DNA from 3 places in the Salinarimonas chemoclinalis genome. Region 3 is predicted to be linked to each of the others. Evidence: predicted binding sites of a transcription regulator. Region 3 holds the regulator's gene; each other region holds the start of a gene.
The links. Region 3 encodes LexA, which represses DNA repair genes until DNA is damaged. Its sites were predicted from a motif close to TGTTCNNNNTGTGTTCNG; they were not measured.
Positions count from the first base shown of each region.

Region 1: a site for LexA is predicted at 3,643-3,660, ahead of parE (DNA topoisomerase IV subunit B). Genes of this name have one in related genera too.
Region 2: a site for LexA is predicted at 2,421-2,438, ahead of ssb (single-stranded DNA-binding protein). Genes of this name have one in related genera too.

Region 1 is NZ_JBGMWH010000001.1:798,742-805,677, forward strand. It holds gene AB9M23_RS03655 (xanthine dehydrogenase family protein molybdopterin-binding subunit) at 1-1,419, shown strand, start outside; gene parE (DNA topoisomerase IV subunit B) at 1,495-3,576, opposite strand; gene AB9M23_RS03665 (SufE family protein) at 3,775-4,203, shown strand; gene AB9M23_RS03670 (thymidylate synthase) at 4,403-5,197, opposite strand; gene AB9M23_RS03675 (GlcG/HbpS family heme-binding protein) at 5,449-5,883, shown strand; gene AB9M23_RS03680 (cupredoxin domain-containing protein) at 5,905-6,423, opposite strand; gene AB9M23_RS03685 (hypothetical protein) at 6,580-6,885, shown strand.
Region 2 is NZ_JBGMWH010000008.1:75,845-82,780, forward strand. It holds gene AB9M23_RS14075 (S-methyl-5'-thioadenosine phosphorylase) at 28-903, shown strand; gene AB9M23_RS14080 (adenine phosphoribosyltransferase) at 939-1,499, shown strand; gene AB9M23_RS14085 (DUF4258 domain-containing protein) at 1,662-1,937, shown strand; gene AB9M23_RS14090 (hypothetical protein) at 1,954-2,397, shown strand; gene ssb (single-stranded DNA-binding protein) at 2,563-3,120, shown strand; gene pcaF (3-oxoadipyl-CoA thiolase) at 3,230-4,432, opposite strand; gene arfB (alternative ribosome rescue aminoacyl-tRNA hydrolase ArfB) at 4,557-4,976, opposite strand; gene AB9M23_RS14110 (hypothetical protein) at 5,035-5,376, shown strand; gene AB9M23_RS14115 (DUF6522 family protein) at 5,384-5,677, shown strand; gene AB9M23_RS14120 (outer membrane beta-barrel protein) at 5,777-6,936, shown strand, end outside.
Region 3 is NZ_JBGMWH010000016.1:38,455-45,390, reverse strand. It holds gene AB9M23_RS18760 (acetyl-CoA C-acetyltransferase) at 1-102, opposite strand, end outside; gene AB9M23_RS18755 (acyl-CoA dehydrogenase C-terminal domain-containing protein) at 147-1,937, opposite strand; gene lexA (transcriptional repressor LexA) at 2,222-2,935, shown strand; gene AB9M23_RS18745 (benzoate/H(+) symporter BenE family transporter) at 3,003-4,205, opposite strand; gene AB9M23_RS18740 (serine hydrolase domain-containing protein) at 4,310-5,419, opposite strand; gene AB9M23_RS18735 (esterase-like activity of phytase family protein) at 5,501-6,535, opposite strand; gene cobT (cobaltochelatase subunit CobT) at 6,532-6,936, opposite strand, start outside.

The DNA.
Region 1 (6,936 bases), on a different contig from region 3:
GTCGGCGACGCCCAGGGGCGCGACAACCGGACCCTCGCCGAGATGGCGCTCGACGAGGAGGGCCGCTTCCTCGCCATGCGGGTGACGATCGATGCGGATCTCGGCGCCTATCTCTCCCAGTTCGCGCCCTTCATCCCCACCGGCGGCGCCTCGATGACGCCGGGCGTCTACGACATCCCCGCCGTGCACGCGCGCATCCGCGGCTGGTACACCAACACGCTCCCCGTCGATGCCTATCGGGGCGCCGGGCGGCCGGAGGCGGCCTACGTGATCGAGCGCCTCGTCGACCACGTCGCGCGCGAGATCGGCGCCGCGCCCGACGCCCTGCGCGCGAAGAACTTCGTCACGCCCGACCGGATGCCCTACCGCACGGCGACGGGGCGCACCTACGACAGCGGTGAGTTCGAGGGCCACATGCGCAGGGCCATGGAACTCGCCGGCTGGGACGGCTTCGAGGCGCGCGCCTCGGACGCCCGCGTTCGGGAGCGCATCCGCGGCATCGGCATGGCGAGCTACATCGAGGCCTGCGCCGGCGGCGGGCCGGAGGAGGCGACCGTGCGCATCGAGCCCGACGGTGGCGCGGTCGTGACGATCGGCACGCAGTCGAGCGGGCAGGGGCACGCGACCGCCTACGCCCAGCTCGTCTCGCAACACCTCGACCTGCCGCTCGAGCGCATCCGCGTCCGCCAGGGCGACACCCATGAGATCGCGACGGGCGGCGGCACCGGCGGCTCGCGCTCGATCCCGATCGGCGGGGCGGCCGTCGCGGGGGCGTCCGAGCAGGTGGCGAGCTGGCTCGTGGCGCTCGCCTCCGACGCGCTCGAGGCCGCCGCCGCGGATCTCGAGATCGCCGAGGGGGCCGTGCGCATCGCCGGCACCGATCGAGCAATCGGCTTCGCCGACCTCGCGGCGCGGGCGGGCGAGCCGATCGCCGCCTCGCACGCCTGGAAGCCGCCCGCGGCGACCTATCCCAACGGCACGCACGTCTGCGAGGTCGAGATCGACCCCGAGACGGGGACGGTCGAGGTCGTCGGCTATGTGGTCGTCGACGACTTCGGCGTGACGCTCAACCCGCTCCTCCTCGCCGGGCAGGTGCACGGCGGCGTCGTGCAGGGCATCGGCCAGGCGCTACACGAGCGCGTCGTCTACGACGCGGGCGGCCAGCTCGTCACCGCCTCGCTGATGGATTATCGGCTCCCGCGCGCGGCGGACGTGCCGAGTTTCGTCTTCGAGACGCGCAACGTGCCCTGCGCCACGAACATCCTCGGCATCAAGGGCGCCGGCGAGGCGGGGACGATCGGCGCCGCGCCGGCCACGATGAACGCCGTCGTCGACGCGCTCCACCGCGCCTGCGGCATCGGACACCTCGACATGCCGGCGACGCCGCAGGCCGTGTTCGCGGCGATCCGCGGGGCCTGAGCGCATCCGGAGCACCTCCCGGTGCTCGACGGGCCCGGATCACGGGTCCCACCCGGGAGGACGCGGCGCGGTGCGTCAGATGTCGAGGTCGATCGTGCCGGCGAAGGCCGCGCGCTCCGAGATGAAGGCGAAGCGGGCCTCGGGCTTGTTGCCCATCAGCCGCTCGATGGCGTCGGACGTGGCCTCGCGGTCGTCGGCGACGATGGCGACGCGCAGGAGCTTGCGCTTCTGCGGGTGCATCGTCGTCTCCTTGAGCTGCGCCGGCATCATCTCGCCCAGGCCCTTGAAGCGGCTGACCTCGACCTTGGCGTTGGCCTTGAACTCGCTCTTCGTCAGCCGCTCGCGCTCCGCCTCGTCGGCGGCGTAGACCGACTTCGCGCCGTGGGTCAGCTTGTAGAGCGGCGGGACCGCCAGGTAGAGGTGCCCGCCGTCGATCAGCCGCGGCATCTGGCGGTAGAAGAAGGTGATCAGCAGCGAGGCGATGTGGGCGCCGTCGACGTCGGCGTCCGTCATGATGATCACCTTGTCGTAGCGCAGGTCGTCGTCGCGATAGCTCGCGCCGGTCCCGCAGCCGAGCGCCTGGACGAGGTCGGCGAGCTGCTGGTTCGCCGCGAGCTTGTCGCGCCCCGCCGAGGCCACGTTGAGGATCTTGCCGCGCAGCGGCAGCACCGCCTGCGTCTGGCGATCGCGCGCCTGCTTGGCCGAGCCGCCGGCCGAGTCGCCCTCGACGATGAACAGCTCGGAGCCCGCGGCGCCCGCGTTCGAGCAATCGGCGAGCTTGCCCGGCAGGCGCAGCTTGCGGGTCGCGGACTTGCGCGCGACCTCCTTCTCCTGGCGCCGCCGCAGGCGCTCCTCGGCGCGGTCGACCACCCAGTCGAGCAGCTTCGCCGACTGCGCCGGCGAGGACGCCAGCCAATGGTCGAAGGCGTCGCGCACCGCGCTCTCGACGATGCGTGACGCCTCGAGCGTGGCGAGCTTGTCCTTGGTCTGGCCCTGGAACTCGGGCTCGCGGATGAAGACCGAGAGCATGGAGGCGCAGGTGACCATGACGTCGTCCGCCGTCACCGCGCTCATGCGCTTCTGCTGGTTCACCCGCTCGGCATGGTCGCGCAGCCCGCGCAGGAGCGCGATGCGCAGGCCCGACTCGTGGGTGCCGCCCTCGGGCGTCGGGATCGTGTTGCAGTAGGAGGAGGAGAACCCGTCCTCGCCGTTGGCCAGCCAAGCGATCGCCCATTCGAGCGAGCCGTGCCCGCCCGGCTTGGTGATCTTGCCCGAGAAGAGCTGATCGGCGACGAGCTCCTTGCCGGCGATCTCGGCGGAGAGGTAGTCGCTCAGGCCGTTGGGGAACTTGAACGTCGCCTCCGCCTCGTAGCCCTCGCCCGGCACGACGAGGGCGGGGTCGCAACGCCAGCGGATCTCGACGCCGCCGAAGAGGTAGGACTTCGAGCGCGCCATCTTGAACAGGCGCAACGGGGAGAACTTCGCCTGCTCGCCGAAGATCTGCGCGTCGGGCTTGAATCGCACCCGCGTGCCGCGGCGATTGTGCACGCGCCCCACGGTCTCCAGCGGCCCGAGCGCGTGGCCGCGGGAATAGACCTGGCGGTAGAGCGTCTGGCCGCGGGCGACCTCGACCTCCAGCAGCTCGGAGAGCGCGTTGACGACGGAGACGCCGACCCCGTGCAGGCCCCCGGATGTCTCGTAGACCTTGGAGTCGAACTTGCCGCCGGCGTGCAGCGTGGTGAGGATCACCTCGAGCGCGGACTTCCCCGGGAACTTCGGGTGCGGGTCGACCGGGATGCCGCGGCCATTGTCCGTGACGGTGAGGAAGCCGTCCGCCCCGAGCTCCACCTCGATGAAGGTCGCATGCCCCGCCACGGCCTCGTCCATCGCGTTGTCGATCACCTCCGCGAAGAGGTGGTGGAGCGCCTTCTCGTCGGTGCCGCCGATGTACATGCCCGGGCGCCGGCGCACCGGCTCGAGCCCCTCCAGCACCTCGATGGACGAGGCGTCGTAGTCGACCTCGCCCGAGGAGCCCGGCGACGGGCCGACCGCCGCCTTTCCGGCCGCGCGCGCGCCGCGCTTCGCCGCGGGCGGGCCCGCGGGCTCCTCCAGCTTGCGCGCCGCCCCGCCCTCGAAGAGATCGTCCCCGTTCGCCATGAAGCCGCCCGTCTCCGCCGCTCGAATCGGTCCACGCGCGCGGATGCGCGCCACCTGCCTCTATAGGAGAACAAAAGACCAACTGCAAAACCGAACCGGTCCGCGGGCGCGGCCGCCCGCACTTCTCCACAGGCCGCGGCGCCACGAGACCCGATCGAGCCCCTTGCCTCCCGACGCCCCCGGACCGATGTAGGGTGCATGCTGCCGAAATTCGACGAGATCGTCGCGAACCTCGAGTTCCTCGACGATTGGGAAGAACGCTACCGCTACGTGATCGAGCTCGGGCGCCTGATGCCCGAACTCCCCGAGGACGCGCACACGGAAGCCAACCGCGTGCACGGCTGCGCGAGTCAGGTCTGGCTCGAGACCGTGCGCGAGGACGGCGGTGCGGGCGATCCCGTGCTCGTGTTCCGCGGGGATTCCGACGCGCACATCGTGCGTGGCCTCGTGGCGCTGCTCGTGGCGCTCTATTCCGGCAAGCCGGCCTCCGAGATCTCGACGACGGACGCCGTGGAGATCTTCGATCGGCTGGGCCTGCGCGAGCACCTCACGCCCCAGCGCTCCAACGGCGTGCGCGCCATGGTCGAGCGCATCCGCCGCGACGCGATCGCGGCGACGGTGGGGTGAGGGGCGCTGTCATCCCGGATGCCGAGGGCGGTCCGGGACCCAGAACCTCCGGAGCCTCGAAGAGCGGCGTGCACACGCCGCGGCGCTCGACGCCTCCTTCGGCGTTTGGTGGACGCGCGCGCTTTCGCGCACGCTCGCCGGACACCTGTGGATCTGGGCCCCGGGCCCACTTCGCGACCCGGGGTTCGGGATGACAGCCTCAAACGGCGATCGGCGCCCTGATGGCCGGGTGCGGGTCGTAGTCCTCGACCGCGATGTCCTCGAAGCGGAAGGCGAAGAGGTCGGTCACGTTCGGGTTCAGGACGAGGCGGGGGAGGGGGCGTGGGGCGCGCGCGAGCTGCTCCTTCGCCTGCTCCAGGTGATTCAGGTAGAGGTGCGCATCGCCCAGCGTATGCACGAAGTCGCCCACGCCGAATCCCGTCGCCCGCGCGATCATGTGGGTGAGGAGCGCGTAGCTCGCGATGTTGAAGGGCACGCCCAGGAACACGTCCGCCGAGCGCTGGTAGAGCTGGCAGGAGAGCCGCCCCTGCGCGACGTAGAACTGGAACAGGCAGTGGCAGGGCGCGAGCGCCATGCGGTCGAGATCCGCGGGATTCCAGGCGGAGACGACGAGGCGGCGCGAATCGGGGTTGCGGCGGATCTCGTCGACGACCCAGGCGATCTGGTCGATGGTGCGGCCGTCGGGCGCCTCCCACGAGCGCCACTGCTTGCCGTAGACCGGCCCGAGCTCGCCGTCGGCGTCCGCCCACTCGTCCCAGATGGTGACGCCGTTCTCCTGGAGCGTGCGCACGTTGGTGTCGCCGGCGAGGAACCAGAGCAGCTCGTGCACGATCGAGCGGACGTGCAGCTTCTTCGTCGTGACGAGCGGGAAGCCCGCGGCGAGGTCGAAACGCATCTGATGCCCGAACACCGACCGCGTCCCGGTCCCCGTGCGATCGGACTTCTCGACGCCGTCGTCGAGGATGCGCTGGAGGAGGGCGTGGTACTGGTGCATGGGGCGGGCTCCTGGGGAGGGGGAGCTTACATGCGCCGTTCCCCTGTCGCATCCGGCCGGTTCGTGTTTCCCACAGGGCGCGATGTCGAAGAGGCCCGACGGGCCTCCGATCGACCATGCCGAACGCGAGGAATGCGGGTCTCCCCTTCGAGAAGGCACCTTTGCCGGCGCGAGCCCTTCGCGCTCGGGGCGCGATGGCCTATGGCTGGCCGCGACAGGTATTCCGTGAACCCGCCGAGGAGACCGACATCATGGCCGACATCACCCGCGCCCAGGCGCGCACCATCGTCGAAACCGCGCTGGCCATGGGCCGCGAGCGCGGCTTCAAGCCGCTGGCCATCGCCGTCTACGACGCCCGCGGCGCGCTCAAGGCCTTCGAGGCCGAGGACGGCACCTCCCTCAAGCGCGGCGAGATCGCCATGGGCAAGGCCTTCGCGGCGGTGGCGCTCGGGGTGCCGTCCCGCACCATCAACGCGATGGCGCTCGAGCGCCCGCACTTCGTCGGAGCGCTCGGCGGGGTCGTCGGCGGGCCGTTCGTGCCGGTGCCGGGCGGTGTGCTCGTGAAGGCGAGCGGCGGGTCGCTCGTCGGCGCCGTGGGCATCTCCGGCGACACGTCCGACAACGACGAGGCGGCCGCCGTCGCCGGCATCGCCGCAGCCGGGCTCGAGGGCGTCACCGGCGCCTGAGCCACGGCGCCGAACGGCGGATCAGTTCTCGATCACGAAGACGCCGCGGGCTGGATCGGCGGCGCCCGGGCCGGCGCACGTGAAGGCGTGCTCGCCCGGTTCGTCCGTCTCGAACACGATCTGGCCGATCGCGCCGGGCGCGACGATCCAGGCTCCCGCCGCCTCGTCGTACGTCGTGTCGACGGTGCTCGCGATCGCCGTATCGTGGACGAGCGTCGGCGCGGCGAATGCGCCGTCCGTCTCCGTCCCGTTGACGATCTGAAGCGTCAGGGCGGTGTCGGCCGGGAGCGGTGCACGGTCCGGCCGGCAGACGATCCGGCCGTCTTCCATGGTCATCGCGATCTCGACGGCGACGGGCCGGGCCGGGTCGGCGAGCGGCACCTCGGCGCTCGCCGCGCCGGGCTGGGTCTGCGCGTGAGCCGGCGAGGCCGCCGCGACGCATGCGAAGGCGAAGGCGCTCAGGAGCGCGCCGCGCACGCGCATCGGCGGGAGGCGGGTCGCCGCGCCGGCGGGGCGATGGACTTCTGTCGACGATGTCATGGGCCGAACTCCCTGAATGCGCCCGTATCGAGCACGAGGACGAACGCGGGCCTGCCGCGCGGCGTTCCGGGAGGCGGGTGGGGGAACGGCGGGCGCGTCGGCGCCGTTGGCCTCCCGTCGCGGATCCTCCCGCGACGGACCCCATGGAGGAGAGCCGTGAGCCTGCGAGACACGCCCCGCTTCCCGACCGTCGTCGTCGCCGGCCTCGTCCTGGCGGCCATGACGCTTTCCGCGCGCGCCGACGATCCGCCGCGGGAGGACGCCGTCCTCGACGCGATGCCGTTCTTCACCGGGACGATCGGCGCCGCCGACGGCGGGGAGGGGGCGCTGGACAGGCCGAACCTCGGCGATCGGCCGACGCCGGCGGAGGCGCGTCGGCGCGGCGAGGCCGACGAGACGCTGATGCGTCCGCGCGGCGGCTCGGCGACGGGGGGCGAGCCCGACTTTCCGCTGGAGCGCTGAGGCCGCCCCCGACCCGAGGCGGAGCCGGCCCGCTTCCGGAGCCCTTCGCGC
Region 2 (6,936 bases), on a different contig from region 3:
GCTGCAACAACCGGAGAGGCCGACGACATGGCACGCGCGGTACTGGGCGTGATCGGGGGCTCGGGCGTCTACGACCTGCCCGGCATGGAGGACGTGCGCGAGGAGCCGATCGCTTCGCCCTGGGGCGAGCCCTCCGCCGTCCCGCGCATCGGGCGAATCGGCACGACGCCGATCGTGTTCCTGCCGCGCCACGGGCGCGGCCACCGCCTGTCGCCGTCCGATATCGACTACCGCGCCAACATCGACGTGATGAAGCGCGCCGGCGTCACCGACATCGTCTCGCTCTCCGCCTGCGGCTCGTTCAAGGACGAGCTGCCGCCGGGTTGCTTCGTCCTCGTCGACCAGTTCGTCGATCGCACTCACAGGCGCGAGAGTTCGTTCTTCGGCGCGGGCTGCGTCGCCCACGTCTCGATGGCGCACCCGGTCGGCCCGGCGCTGCAGCAACGCCTGTACGACGCCGGCGTGGCGGAAGGCCTCGACGTGCGCAGGGGCGGCACCTACGTGTGCATGGAGGGTCCGCAATTCTCGAGCCTCGCCGAGAGCCTCGGCTACAAGGCGATGGGCTACGACGTCATCGGCATGACCAACATGCCCGAGGCCAAGCTCGCCCGGGAGGCGGAGATCACCTACGCCACGGTCGCGATGGTGACGGACTACGATTGCTGGCACCCCGGTCACGCGGCGGTCGACGTCGCCGCGGTGATCGCGGTGGTGCGGGCCAACGCGGCGAACGCGGCGCGGCTCGTGGCACGGGTCGCGCGCGACTTCCCAGAGGAGCACGAGCCGTGCCCGGTCGGCTCCGACACGGCGCTCGAGGTCGCGATCATGACGGCGCCGGAGATGCGCGATCCCGCGCTCGTGGCCAAGCTCGACGCGGTCGCCGGCCGCGTGCTGAACCGCTGACCGATCCTCGATCCGCCCTCATGGACACGCGCCCAATGGACAGCCCCCCGATCGACCACTCCGTGGCCTCCGAGATCAAGTCGGCGATCCGCACGATCCCCGATTACCCCAAGCCCGGCATCATGTTCCGGGACATCACGACGCTGCTCGGCGACACCCGTGCCTTCCGGCGCACGATCGACGAGCTGGTCTATCCCTACGCCGGCGCCAAGGTCGACAAGATCGCGGGCATCGAGGCGCGCGGCTTCATCGTCGGTGGCGCGATGGCGCACCAGCTCTCCGCCGGCTTCGTGCCGATCCGCAAGAAGGGCAAGCTGCCGCACCGGGTGGTGAGCATCGCCTACGCGCTGGAATACGGCTCCGACGAGATCGAGATCCACGCCGACGCCCTCGTCGCCGGCGAGCGGGTGGTGCTCGTCGACGACCTCATCGCCACCGGCGGCACCGCCACGGCCGCCGTCGAGCTCCTGCGCCGCATCGGCGCGGAGGTCGTGGCCTGCTGCTTCGTCGTCGACCTGCCGGACCTCGGCGGGGCGGAGCGGCTGCGCGGGATGGGTGTGGAGGTGCGCTCGCTGGTGGCGTTCGAAGGGCATTGAATGCGTGTGAAGGTTGAACTGCTTCTATGGTAATTGCTTTGGTCGCTTCCGCGATCCGCTCGTGCTCTCCTGGGGAGGGAGGGACTCCGCTGGATCGGGGCGCGAGGATCGATGGGGGGGCAGCCTTGGATCGCCCGCGACGCGACGGATCGGCTGCGAGCGATGGCGAGCGAGCCCGACTTCGAACTCGGGCTTTCCGCCCATGCTCGGGAGCGGTTGGAGCAACGTGGCCTGACGATCGCCGATCTCCGCTGGGTCCTGAGGACGGGCTTCGTTACCGCTCCCTGGCGTCCCGGTCGCCTTCCGGGTACGTTTCGGTATGCGGTGGACGGTGCATCCCCGAACACGGGCAGCCGGAAACTGCGGCTCGTGGTGGTTCCCGACGAGGAACAGTGCAGGATCTTCGTCGTGACCGCCATGTGGCTCGACGCGGGCTAGGCGCAAGCGAGGGCACATGGACTATCGGTACGTCGAATGCGGGCTCGACGACGTCGTGCTCGTCGGGCTCGATCCCGAGCGCGTCGTGGATGGCGAGCGGGGCGTGGGGTTTCCGCGCATTGGCCGGCTGCATCGCGTCATCGCCGAGGCGATCGTGTCGCGGGCGGGGCCGCTCTCCGGCTCGGAGGTGCGGTTCTTGCGCACGGAGGCCGGGCTCGCACCGGCGGAACTCGCCGTGCATCTGGGGCGGACGGAGGCCGAGGTGACGCGATGGGAGGCTTCCATCGAGGGCCTTCCCGATGCCGTGGAGGCTGCCGTCAGAAGCTTGCTCGTCGCGGCACTCGATCTGCCGCCGCGCAGCGCGGGGCGATCCGGAGGTGCACGCGAGGCGGGCTCCATTCTCATCGATGGATCCGACCCTGCGCGCTACCGCGTGCTGGAGCCGGAGCGTGCGCGATAGGCCGGCCGCGATTCTTGTTGTCGCGGAACAGAAAGAGAACTAAAGTTCGGTGGACGCGCTCCCGCCGGGCTTGTGGACACGGCCGGGCGGGACTTGCGGACCGGCACGGCGGGCCGCACAAAGACGGCGAACGATGGCGACGAGCGAAGGACAGCGGAGGCGATCATGGCCGGCGTGAACAAGGTGATCCTGGTGGGCAACCTGGGCAGGGACCCCGAGGTGCGACGCACCGCCAACGGCGACCCGATCGTCAACCTGCGGCTGGCGACGTCGGAGACGTGGCGCGACAAGGCGACGGGCGAGCGCAAGGAGCGCACCGAGTGGCACTCGGTGGTGATCTTCAACGAGCCGCTCGGCAAGATCGCCGAGCAGTATCTGAAGAAGGGCTCGACGGTCTACATCGAGGGATCGCTCCAGACCCGCAAGTGGACCGACCGCGAGGGCGTGGAGAAGTACACGACCGAGGTCGTGCTCCAGCGCTACCGCGGCGAGCTGACCCTGCTCGGCGGCCGCGGAGGCGGCGGTGGCGGCGGTGGGGGCGGTGGGGGCGGTGACGATTACGGCGACGACTACGGGGGCGGCGGAGGCGGCGGCGACTTCGGCCGCTCCTCCCCCATGGAGCGCCGGCCGGCGACTCCCGGCGGCGGAGCCGGTGGCGGCGGCGGTTCGGGCTCGGGCGGCGGCTCGCGCTACGACGATCTGGACGACGACATCCCGTTCTGAGGGGAGGCGAGGTCGAGGCGAGGTCGAGGCGTGCTCCGACGCGTGCAGGGCGGCGACGCCGCGGGCCGAACGCGTCCACCCTCGCGCCCGACGACCCTGCTCCTGCCCCTCAAACCCGCTCCAGCGCCATCGCCACGCCCTGCCCGACGCCCACGCACATCGTCGCGAGCGCCAGGCTGCCGTCGCGGGCGTGGAGGGCGCGCGCCGCGGTGCCGACGAGGCGGGCGCCGGACATGCCGAGCGGGTGGCCGAGCGCGATGGCGCCGCCGTGAGGGTTCACGTGCGCGGCGTCGTCGGCGACGCCGAGGTCGCGAAGCGCCGCGAGCACCTGCGCGGCGAAGGCTTCGTTGAGCTCGAGCACGTCGAAATCGGAGACCGCGAGGCCGAGCCTCTCGCACAGCTTGCGCGAGGCGGGCACGGGCCCGACGCCCATGACGCGCGGCGCGACGCCGGCCGAGGCCATGCCCAGGACCTTGGCGATCGGCACGAGGCCGAGCGCCTCGGCACGCTCGCGCGTCGCGAGCACCAGCGCGGTGGCGCCGTCGTTGACGCCCGAGGCGTTGCCGGCCGTCACCGTGCCGTTCTCGCGGAAGGGCGCCTTCAGCGCGGCGAGCGCCTCGGCGGTCGTGTCGGCGCGGGGGTGCTCGTCGCGGTCCACCACCGTGACGGCGCCCTTGCGGCCGGGGATCTCGACGGGGACGATCTCGCCCGCGTGGAAGCCCGCCTCGGCGGCCGCCGCATAGCGCTGCTGCGAGCGCAGCGCGAAGGCGTCCTGGTCGGCGCGCGAGACGCCCCAGTCGGCGGCGACGTTCTCGCCGGTCTCGGGCATCGAGTCGATGCCGTATCGCGCCTTCATCGCCGGGTTGACGAAGCGCCAGCCGATCGTGGTGTCGTGGATCTCGGCCGAGCGCTGGAAGGCGCTCTCGGCCTTGCCCATGACGAGGGGCGCGCGGGTCATGGATTCGACCCCGCCGGCGACGGCGCAGTCGATCTCGCCGGCGCGGATCGCGCGCGCGGCGGCGCCGACCGCGTCCATGCCGGACGCGCACAGCCGGTTGAGCGTCACGCCCGGCACGGTCTCGGGCAGACCGGCGAGGAGGAGCGCCATACGCGCGACGTTGCGGTTGTCCTCGCCCGCCTGGTTGGCGCAGCCGAGCCAGACCTCGTCGAGCGCGTCGGCCAGCGCGGGCGTGCGCGCGACGAGGGCGCGGATCGGCACCGCGGCGAGATCGTCCGCGCGCACCCGCGCGAGCGCGCCGCCGTAGCGGCCGATCGGCGTGCGCACGTAGTCGCAGATGTAGACGTCGCGCATCGCGCTCGCTCCCACGTATCCGATTCCGGTGACGACGTGTGTCGCGTCCGCGCGCACGGCGGTCAAGCGAGCGGGGTGGGCAGGCGGGATGGGAGCGCCCGCGCCGTCGCCGCCGGCGCGCGGCTCAATCCGCCGGCGGCTTGCCGCGCAGGCTCTTCGTGCGCGCGTGCTTCGTCTTCCCGTCGAGCCGGCGGCGCTTGGAGGCGAGGGTCGGCCGCGTGGGGCGGCGTGGGGGAGGGCGGTAGGCGGCGCGGCGGATCAGGTCCACCAGCCGCGCGATCGCGTCGGCGCGGTTGCGCTCCTGGTCGCGGTAGACCTGCGCGGTGATGACGATCACGCCCTCCTTCGTCATCCGCGAGCCGGCGATCGCCGGCAGGCGCGCCTTCACCGGGTCGGGCAGGGAGGGGGAGCCGGCGGCGTCGAAGCGCAGCTGCACCGCGCTCGAGACCTTGTTGACGTTCTGCCCGCCGGGGCCGGAGGCGCGGATCGGGACCATCTCGATCTCGCCCTCTTCGAGGGCGATCGTGGGCGTGACCTCGATCATTTGAAACTCGCGGCGGGTGCCCCGATATAGGGACGAGACGAGAGGGAGATGTGAGCGCATGATCCGTTTCATCAAGTACGACGGCCGTCAACCGCGCGTGGTCACGGTCCCGCGCTGGGCGATCGGGCTCGGGCTCGTCGCGGCCTTCCTCGTCGGGCTCCTCGTGCTCGTGCTCGCCTTCGGGATCGCGCTCGTCGCGGTGCCGGTCCTGCTCGTCGCCGGGGGCATCGCCGCCTGGATCGGCCGCGGCAAGGCGCTCGGCGGCAAGGGCAACGCCGCGCGGGACGTCGCGCCGCGCACGGGGCCGGCCGAGGATCCCTTCCGCCCGCGGCGTCCGGGCGCGCGGGAGATCATCGACGTCGAATACCGCGTCGTCGATCGCGACGACCAGCCGCGCTGAGCCGGGGATGGACGAGGCCTTCGTGCGCCGCGACGCCGACGGCTTCGACGTCGATGCGACGCTGATCGGCTCCGGCCTCGGGCTCGCGCCCGAGCGCGTCGTCGCGCTCCTGCGCGAGGGCGCGATCACCAGCCTCGTCGAGCGCGGCGAGAACGAGGACGCGGGTCGCTGGCGGCTGACCTTCTTCCACGCGAGCGCACGCTTCCGCATCGTCGTCGACGACGAGGGGCGGGTGATCTCGCGCTCGCGGGTCTCCTTCGGCGGCGCGCCGTTGCCGCCGGCGATGCGCCGGCCGGGATAGCGCCTCGCCCATCCGCGTTTACCGGCTCTCAACCACTCTCGTTCATCTTCCGGAAAGCATGCCGCGCCACGTCGCGGCCGTTCCGGAGCCCGCGCACCCGTGCCGATCCGCGCCACCAGACGCCGTTTCGCCTCGGCCCGCGCCGCCGGCCTCGTCGCCTGCCTCGTCGCCTGCCTCGTCGCCTTCGGCGCGATCGCGGCGGCGCAGGGCGTGCGGGCGCAGGACGCGCCGGCCGTGGTGGCGCGCCAGCCCGGCGATCCCGCGCCCACCGCCGCGCTCGGCCTGCGGCCGGCGGCGCGCGATCCGCTCGTCTTCGCGCCGGTCCGCGCCGAGGTACGCGTCCCCGTCACCCGCCTCGCCCCGAGCCCCCCTGCGCCGGCCGCCGCGCCGCGCGCCGCGCCCGACGAGGACCCCTATGCGCCGCTCGGCATCCGTGCCGGCGCGCTCACGCTGCGCCCCTCGCTGACGCAGTCGCTGGGCTGGGATTCGAACCCCGCGCGGGTCGAGGCCGGCGCGAAGGGCCGCGCCCTCTCGCGCACCGAGGGCGTGGTGACGCTGGAGAGCGACTGGTCGCGCCACGCGCTGACCGGCTCGGCCCGCGGCACCTGGGACGCCTATCGCGGCGGAGATCCGGAGCCGCGGCTGTCGGGCGGGGCGGATGTCGGGCTCCGGCTCGACATCGCCCGCGATACGGCGCTCACGCTCGGCGCGAGTGCCGCCACCGCCACCGAGCGCACCCGCTCGCCGGAGCTGCCCGGCGACCTCGCGGACGGGCCGCGCACCTCCACCCTCGCCGCGAGCGCAGCGCTCGACACGCGCTTCAACCGCCTCGCCCTCGGCCTGCGCGGCGGCATCGCGCGCACGCTCAACGACGACGCGACGCGGCTCGACGGCACGCGCCTCGACCGCTCCGGGGACGACGTGACCGAGACGAGCGCCGCCCTGCGGGTCGGGTACGAGATCTCGCCGCGCCTCGTGCCCTTCGTCGAGGCCGAGATCGACCGGCGCCGCTACGACGAGGCCGGGACGGATCGCGATTCGATCGGGCGCACGGGCCGCGTCGGCGCGGCGGTGGAGATCACGCGGCGTCTCGCGGGCGAGGTCTCCGCCGGCTGGCAGGTGCGCACCTACGATGACGCCGCCCGGCGCGAGGTCGACGGCACCGTCGCCGAGGCCCGACTCGTCTGGACGCCCACGCCGCTCACCACGGTGACCCTCGCCGGCGAGAGCCGGCTCGCCGAGACCACCGTCGCGGGTGC
Region 3 (6,936 bases):
GGTCACGGCGAGATCGACCGCCGGCACCTCGTGCAGCGACCCGTCCGGCTTGCCGCGTCCGCGGGGCGTGCGGACGTGGTCGTAGATGTAGGCGTCGGTCATGGATGCCTCCCTGTGGCGTTCGGTTCGTATGCGCCGTGGCTCGCTCAGAACGCCTCCGCCGGCAGCGCCATCGTCGTGTCCGCGCCCGCGGAGATGCGCGCCAGCTGGGCCGCGGTCTCGGGCATCAGACGCTCCATGTAGAAGCGCCCGACGACGAGCTTCTCGGCCATAATGCGCTCCATGCCGGGCGCACCCTCCTTCGCGAGCGCCGCCTCGGCCATCAGCCCCCACATCCAGCCCATCGCGACCAGCCCGAACATGTGCATGTAGTCGGTCGCTCCGGCGCCGGCGTTGTCGGGCTTGGCCATGGCGTTGTTCATGAACCACATCGTGGCCTGCTGGAGGCGCCCCAGGCCCTCGCCGAGCGGCCCGATATAGGGCTGCATCGCGGGGTCCGACGCGTTCGCCTTGCAGAAGGCCTCGACCTCGCCGAAGAAGGCCATCACCGCGCGCCCGCCGTCCTTGGCGAGCTTGCGGCCGACGAGATCCATCGCCTGGATGCCGTTGGCGCCCTCGTAGATCATGGTGATGCGGGCGTCGCGGACGAACTGCGACATGCCCCACTCCTCGACGTAGCCGTGCCCGCCGAACATCTGCTGGGCCTTGACCGCGTTGTCGAAGCCGAGATCCGTGAACACGCCCTTCACGACGGGCGTCATCAGGCCGAGGAAGTCGAGGGCCTTCTGGCGCGCGGCCGCGTCCGGCGAACGGTGGGCGATGTCGCTCTCGAGCGCCGTGCGCAGGATGAGCGCACGCGCCGCCTCGTTGATGGCGCGGATCGTCATCAGCGTGCGGCGCACGTCCGGGTGGACGATGATCGGGTCGGCCGGGCCGTCCGGGTTCTTCGGGCCGGTGAGCGAACGGCCCTGGAGGCGGTCCTTCGCGTAGGCGACGGCGTTCTGGTAGGCGACCTCGGAGACCGCGAGGCCCTGGACGCCCACCGCGAGCCGCGCCTCGTTCATCATCACGAACATGGCCGCGAGCCCGCGATTCTCCTCGCCGACGAGCCAGCCCGTGGCGCCGTCGTAGTTCATCACGCAGGTGGCGTTGCCGTGGATGCCCATCTTGTGCTCGAGCGAGCCGCAGGAGACGCCGTTGCGTGCGCCCAGCGAACCGTCGTCGTTCACGAGCATCTTCGGCACGACGAAGAGCGAGATGCCCTTGGTGCCCTGCGGCGCGCCCTCGATGCGGGCGAGCACCAGGTGGACGATGTTCTCGGTGAGGTCGTGCTCCCCCGCCGAGATGAAGATCTTCGTGCCGGTGATGGCGTACGAGCCGTCGCCGTTGGGGACCGCCTTGGTCTTGATCATGCCGAGATCGGTGCCGCAATGCGGCTCGGTCAGGTTCATCGTGCCCGACCAGGTGCCCTCGATCATCTTGGGCAGGTACGTCGCCTTCTGCTCCGGGGAGCCGTGCTCGATCAGCGCGGCGATGGCGCCCATCGTCAGGCCCGGGTACATGGCGAGCGCGAGGTTCGCCGAGGAGGCGAACTCCTGCATCACCGTGTTGAGGGTCGTGGGCAGGCCCTGGCCGCCGAACTCCTCGGGCGCCGAGAGCCCGAGCCAGCCGCCCTGGACGTAGGCCTCGTAGGCCGCCTTGAACGCCTTGGGCGCGGCGACGCTGCCGTCGGCGTTGCGCGTGCAGCCCTCCTGGTCGCCCGCGAGATTGGTCGGCGCCCACGACGTCTCGGTCAGCTTCGCGCCCTCCTCGAGGATCGCCGCCACCGTGTCGGGCGTGGCGTCGGCGAAGCCCGGCAGATCGGCGTGGCGCGACAGCTTCAGGACGTCGTCGAGGATGAAGGACGTGTCGGCGACGGGGGCCTTGTAGACCGGCATGGGCTCTCTCCCTAGGGATCGGGCGGGCGTTTCGCACGGATGCGCGCCGTGGATAGTTCATATATAAACTATCTCGTCGCCGCTGGCTAGAGGGAGGCCGCGTCCCGGCGGGCCGCCGCCCGGGGACCCCGTCGTCGCCGATCCGTTCACCGTCCCGCGACGAGTCGCCGCGATGGGGGTTGCGGAACGCATGGGGAACGGGTATGAGTTCCGCGTTTGTTTTCCGCGTGACCGCCATCGCGATTCGGCCGGCGGCGCGGAAGGCTCGAGGACGGGGTCGCTCCATGCTCACGCGCAAACAGCACGAACTGCTTCGCTTCATCCACGAGCGGGTGCGGGAGACCGGCGTCCCGCCTTCCTTCGACGAGATGAAGGACGCGCTCGACCTCAAGTCGAAGTCGGGCATCCACCGGCTGATCACGGCGCTGGAGGAGCGCGGCTTCATCCGGCGGCTGCCGAACCGGGCGCGGGCGCTCGAGGTCGTGCGCCTGCCCGAGGGCCTGGGCGTGCCGTCGAGCCGGCGCTTCAACCCGAGCGTCGTCGAGGGCGGGCTCGCGGCGAAGCCCAAGGCCGCGTCGGCGCCCGCGGCGCCGCCGAGCGTTCCGGACGAGGAGCGCGGCATCCAGATCCCGGTCATGGGCCGGATCGCGGCGGGCGTGCCGATCTCGGCGATCCAGTCGCAGAGCCACTCGATCACCGTCTCGCCGGACCTCGTCGCCTCGGGCGAGCATTTCGCGCTGGAGGTCCGCGGCGATTCGATGATCGAGGCGGGCATCCTCGACGGGGACATCGTCGTCGTGCGCAAGCAGGACGTGGCAAACACCGGGGACATCATCGTCGCGCTGATCGACGACGAGGAGGCGACCTTGAAGCGCTTCCGCCGCCGCGGCTCCTCCATCGCCCTCGAGGCGGCCAACCCCGCCTACGAGACGCGCGTGCTCGGGCCGGACCGGGTGAAGATCCAGGGCAAGCTGGTGAGCCTGTTCCGGCGGTATTGAGCGGGGTCGGCGTATCCGGGATCGGACGGTTATCGGCGGCGATGCCGCTCCCGCGCCGAGCCCCCGATCACCGCCGGAGCATCCACATCGCCCCGCCGGCGAGCAATCCCCAGAACGGCGCGCCGATGCCGAAGAAGGCCACGCCGGAGGCGGTGGTGACGAAGCAGACGAGGGCGGCCATGCGCGCCTTCTCGTCCGCGAGCGCCGCCTGGATCGCGCCCGCGAAGCTCGTCAGCAGCGCGAGGCCGGCCACCGCCTGAATCAAGATCGGCGGCGAGGCCGCGATGAAGGCGGCCGCCGCGCCCGCGGAGAGGCCGAGCGCGACGTAGACCGCCCCCGCCGTCGCCGCCGCGACCCAGCGCTTCGCCGGGTCGGGATGCGCCTCGGGTCCCGCGCACAGCGCCGCGGTGATGGCGGCGAGGTTCACGAGATGGCCGCCGAAGGGGGCGGCGATCGCGCTCGCGACGCCGGTGCCGACGAAGACGGGCCCGACCGGCGGTCGGTAGCCGTTGGCGGCGAGCACCGCGAGCCCCGGCACGTTCTGCGAGGCCATCGTCACGAGGAAGAGCGGCAGGGCGAGACCGACGAGCGCGTCGAGCGAGAAGGTCGGAGCGACGAGCACGGGCCGGGGTGCGAGCGCGGCCCAGGACGCCTCGGGCAGCGGTGTCGCCGCGAAGACGAGGCCGATCGTCACCAGAACCGCGAGCGGCACGGCATACGGCCGCGCGAAGCGCAGCGCCGACGCCCACACGACGACGATCGGCAGCGCCAGCGCCGGCTCCACCAGCGTCGCGCGCGCCGGGGCGAGGCACAGGTCGAGCAGGATGCCCGCCAGCATCGCGGCGGCCAGCGGCATCGGGATGCGCTCGACGGCGCGGCCGAACGGCCGGATCACCCCCGCCAGGATCACGAGGACGGAGGCCGCCAGGAAGGCGCCGACCGCGACCGGGAAGCCCCCCGGGTAGGCGCCGGTCGCCACGAGCAGCGCCGCGCCGGGCGTGGACCAGGCGATCGAGATCGGCAGCCGCGTGCGCCAGGACAGGCCGATCGCCAGCACGCCCTTGACGAGGCATACCGCGAGCAGCCCGGACGCCGCCTGGGCGGGCGTGGCGCCCACCGCGACGAAGCCCTGCAGCAGCAGCGCGAAGGTCGAGGCGAAGCCGACGAGCGCCGCGAGCGCCCCCGCCGAGACCGGCTGGATCGGCCCGCCGCCCCCCTCCGCCGGCGCGCGCGCCTCCGCCGTCCCCGTGCCGCCCGCCATATCGCTCATGTCCCGCTTACGTCCCGCTCGTCCAGCCGTGCGAGACTGCCGCCCGGCGGGCACGCACGCCACCCCGCGCGCGCCGACCAGGGCTGCGCCGCGGGCGGTGCGCGTCACTCCTCCAGCGCCCGCGCGATCTCCCAGGCGAGGCTCTCCGCGTCGAGATCCTCGCCGTTGGCGAGCACCACCACGGAGACCCCGGTGTCGAGCCCACGATAGTAGTACGCCGCCGTGCCGTACCAGGAGCCGCCGTGCGCCGCGACCGTCCTGTCGAAGTCGTCGGTGTACAGCGACCAGCCCCAGCCGTAGCCGGCGCCGCTCTCGTCGGCGATCCGCTCCCCGTCGTCGAAGGCACCCTGCGAGACCAGGAGTTCGCCCGGTGCGAACCCCTCCGCGAGCGCGGCCTCGTAGCGGGCGAGATCGGCGAGGCTCGTCCAGATCGAGCCGTCGCCCTCCACCGACGTATCCCATCCGCTCGCCTCGAAGGCGCCGTCCGTCCCGGCATGGCCGGAGGCGCGACGCGCCTCGTCCCGCGGGTAGCCGGAGGCGGAGGACGTCATGCCGAGCGGCTCGAAGACGCGGGCGTGCAGCACCGCGTCGAGGCTCTCGACGCCGTCGGCCGCGGCCACGAGGGCGCCGAGCACGAGATAGCCGGTGTTCGAGTAGGCGAAGACGGTGCCCGGCTCGGCGTCGAGCGGCATGCCCGCGACCCAGGCGAGCACGTCGCCGTTGGTCGTCGTCTCGTCGAAGCCGAGCCCCGGCGCGTCACCGAGGTAGTCCGGCAGGCCGCTCGTGTGGCGCACGAGATCCTCGAGCAGGATCGCCCGGCTCGCCCCTTCCGGGAGCGCTGGCAGCATCGTCAGCACGTCGGCGACGGGGGCGGTCGGATCGAGCGTGCCGTCCTCGACCAGGAGCGCCGCGGCGAGCGCCGTCATCTGCTTGGAGACCGAGGCGAGGTCGAACAGCGTATCCGGGGTGACGGGCTCCTGCGATTCGATGTCGGCGACGCCGTAGCCCGCGAGGTGCCGCACGACCCCGTCCTCCGCGACGAGGACGGCGAGCCCGGGCGTGTCCGACCCCACGTGCGGGGCGACGAGGGCGTCGACGTCCGCGAGGCGCTGGGCGAGGGCGGCGGAGGGGGCCGCGAGCAGCGCGGCGGCGAGGCAGGAGGCGATGCGCGCACCGGCGCGAGCGCGGCGGGCGGGGAGGTGCGGGATCGTCATCGGGAGAGGTCCGGTGCGCTGGCGGATCGGTCGTGCGAGCTTAGCTCGGCCGTGCCGGCCCGCAAGAGGCGCCGGGGTCGATCACACCAGCTCGAACTCCAGGATCAGCGTGCGCTGGAGCAATGAATAATTGTCGTCGGAGATCATCGTGAGGATGGTCTCGCCGCCCGGGCCGCGGTGGACCGCGAGCCCTTCCATGTTGTCGATGGCGTTCGTCCAGTCCGCCTCGAAGATCGTCGGGCCGTCCAGGGTCGCGCCGGGCGCGAGGGCCGCGCCCGACACGCGGCGGATGCGCGCGGCGACGCCGCTGATCAGCGCGTAGCGGCGCTCGAGCAGCAGGAGGTCGCCGTCCGGCAGGACGGCGCAATCGGTGATCTCGAAGGCATCGGAGCGCGCGACCGCGAAGGTCGCCCCGGCGGCCGGCCCGGTGAGGACGACGCCGACCGTCGGCGTCGCGTCGCCGCGGCGCGCGCGCTCGGCGATGGCGACGAGGGCGCCGGGGAAGGCGGACGGCGCGGGCGCGACGAAGAGGCTCTCGATTCCCTTGTTGCCGGGCCAGCGGTCGAGCACGGCCCGCACGGCCGGCGGCAGCGGGAGCGGCGTTCCCGGCGCGGCGATGCCGGCCCGCAGATCGTAGGCGAAGACCACCTGCTCCTGCTCGATGCCGACGTAGGCCGTCCCGCCGTCGAGCGTCAGCGCCTCCGCGTCGTGGAGCCCCTGGCGCCACAGGAGCCCGCCCTCCGGTCCCAGCAACGGCGCGAGCACCGCGTTCGCGAGATCGACGATGGCGCCGTCGCCCCCGCGCCGGATGTCGGCGGCGAGGAAGTAGCCGTGGTCGGAGACGGCGAGCAGCGCGCCGCCGTCGTCGAGGACGACGAGGCTCGAGAACCCGCCGAACGTGCGCTCGCCGGATTGCACCTCGATCCCGCCGCGATAACGCAGCCGCCCGTGGCGGCCGTCGACGAGGCCGTTCGCGCCCAGGTCGCGGATCGGGTAGGTCCGCAGCGCCAGCGGCAGCGGCCCCGAGAGATCCGCCCGCGCCCGCGGCGCGGGGGCGATCGCGCCGGCGGCGACCGTCGCCAAGCCGGCCAGCAGCCCCCGGCGGGGAAGCCTCAACGCGCGCCCCGGCGACCGCCGGCGGCCCGACGCGGCATCACGCCCGCCCGCGGCGCGGCGCCGGTGTCCTCGAACAGCTCGGCCAGCTTCTCGGTCATCACGCCGCCGAGCTCCTCGGCATCGACGATGGTGACCGCGCGGCGATAGTAGCGTGTCACGTCGTGGCCGATGCCGATGGCGATCAGCTCCACCGGCGAGCGGGTCTCGATCTCCTCGATGACGAAGCGCAGGTGCTTCTCGAGGTAGTTGCCCGGGTTCACCGAGAGGGTCGAATCGTCGACCGGCGCGCCGTCGGAGATCACCATCAGGATGCGCCGCTGCTCGGGCCGACCGAGCAGGCGCTTGTGCGCCCAGTCGAGCGCCTCGCCGTCGATGTTCTCCTTGAGCAGCCCCTCGCGCAT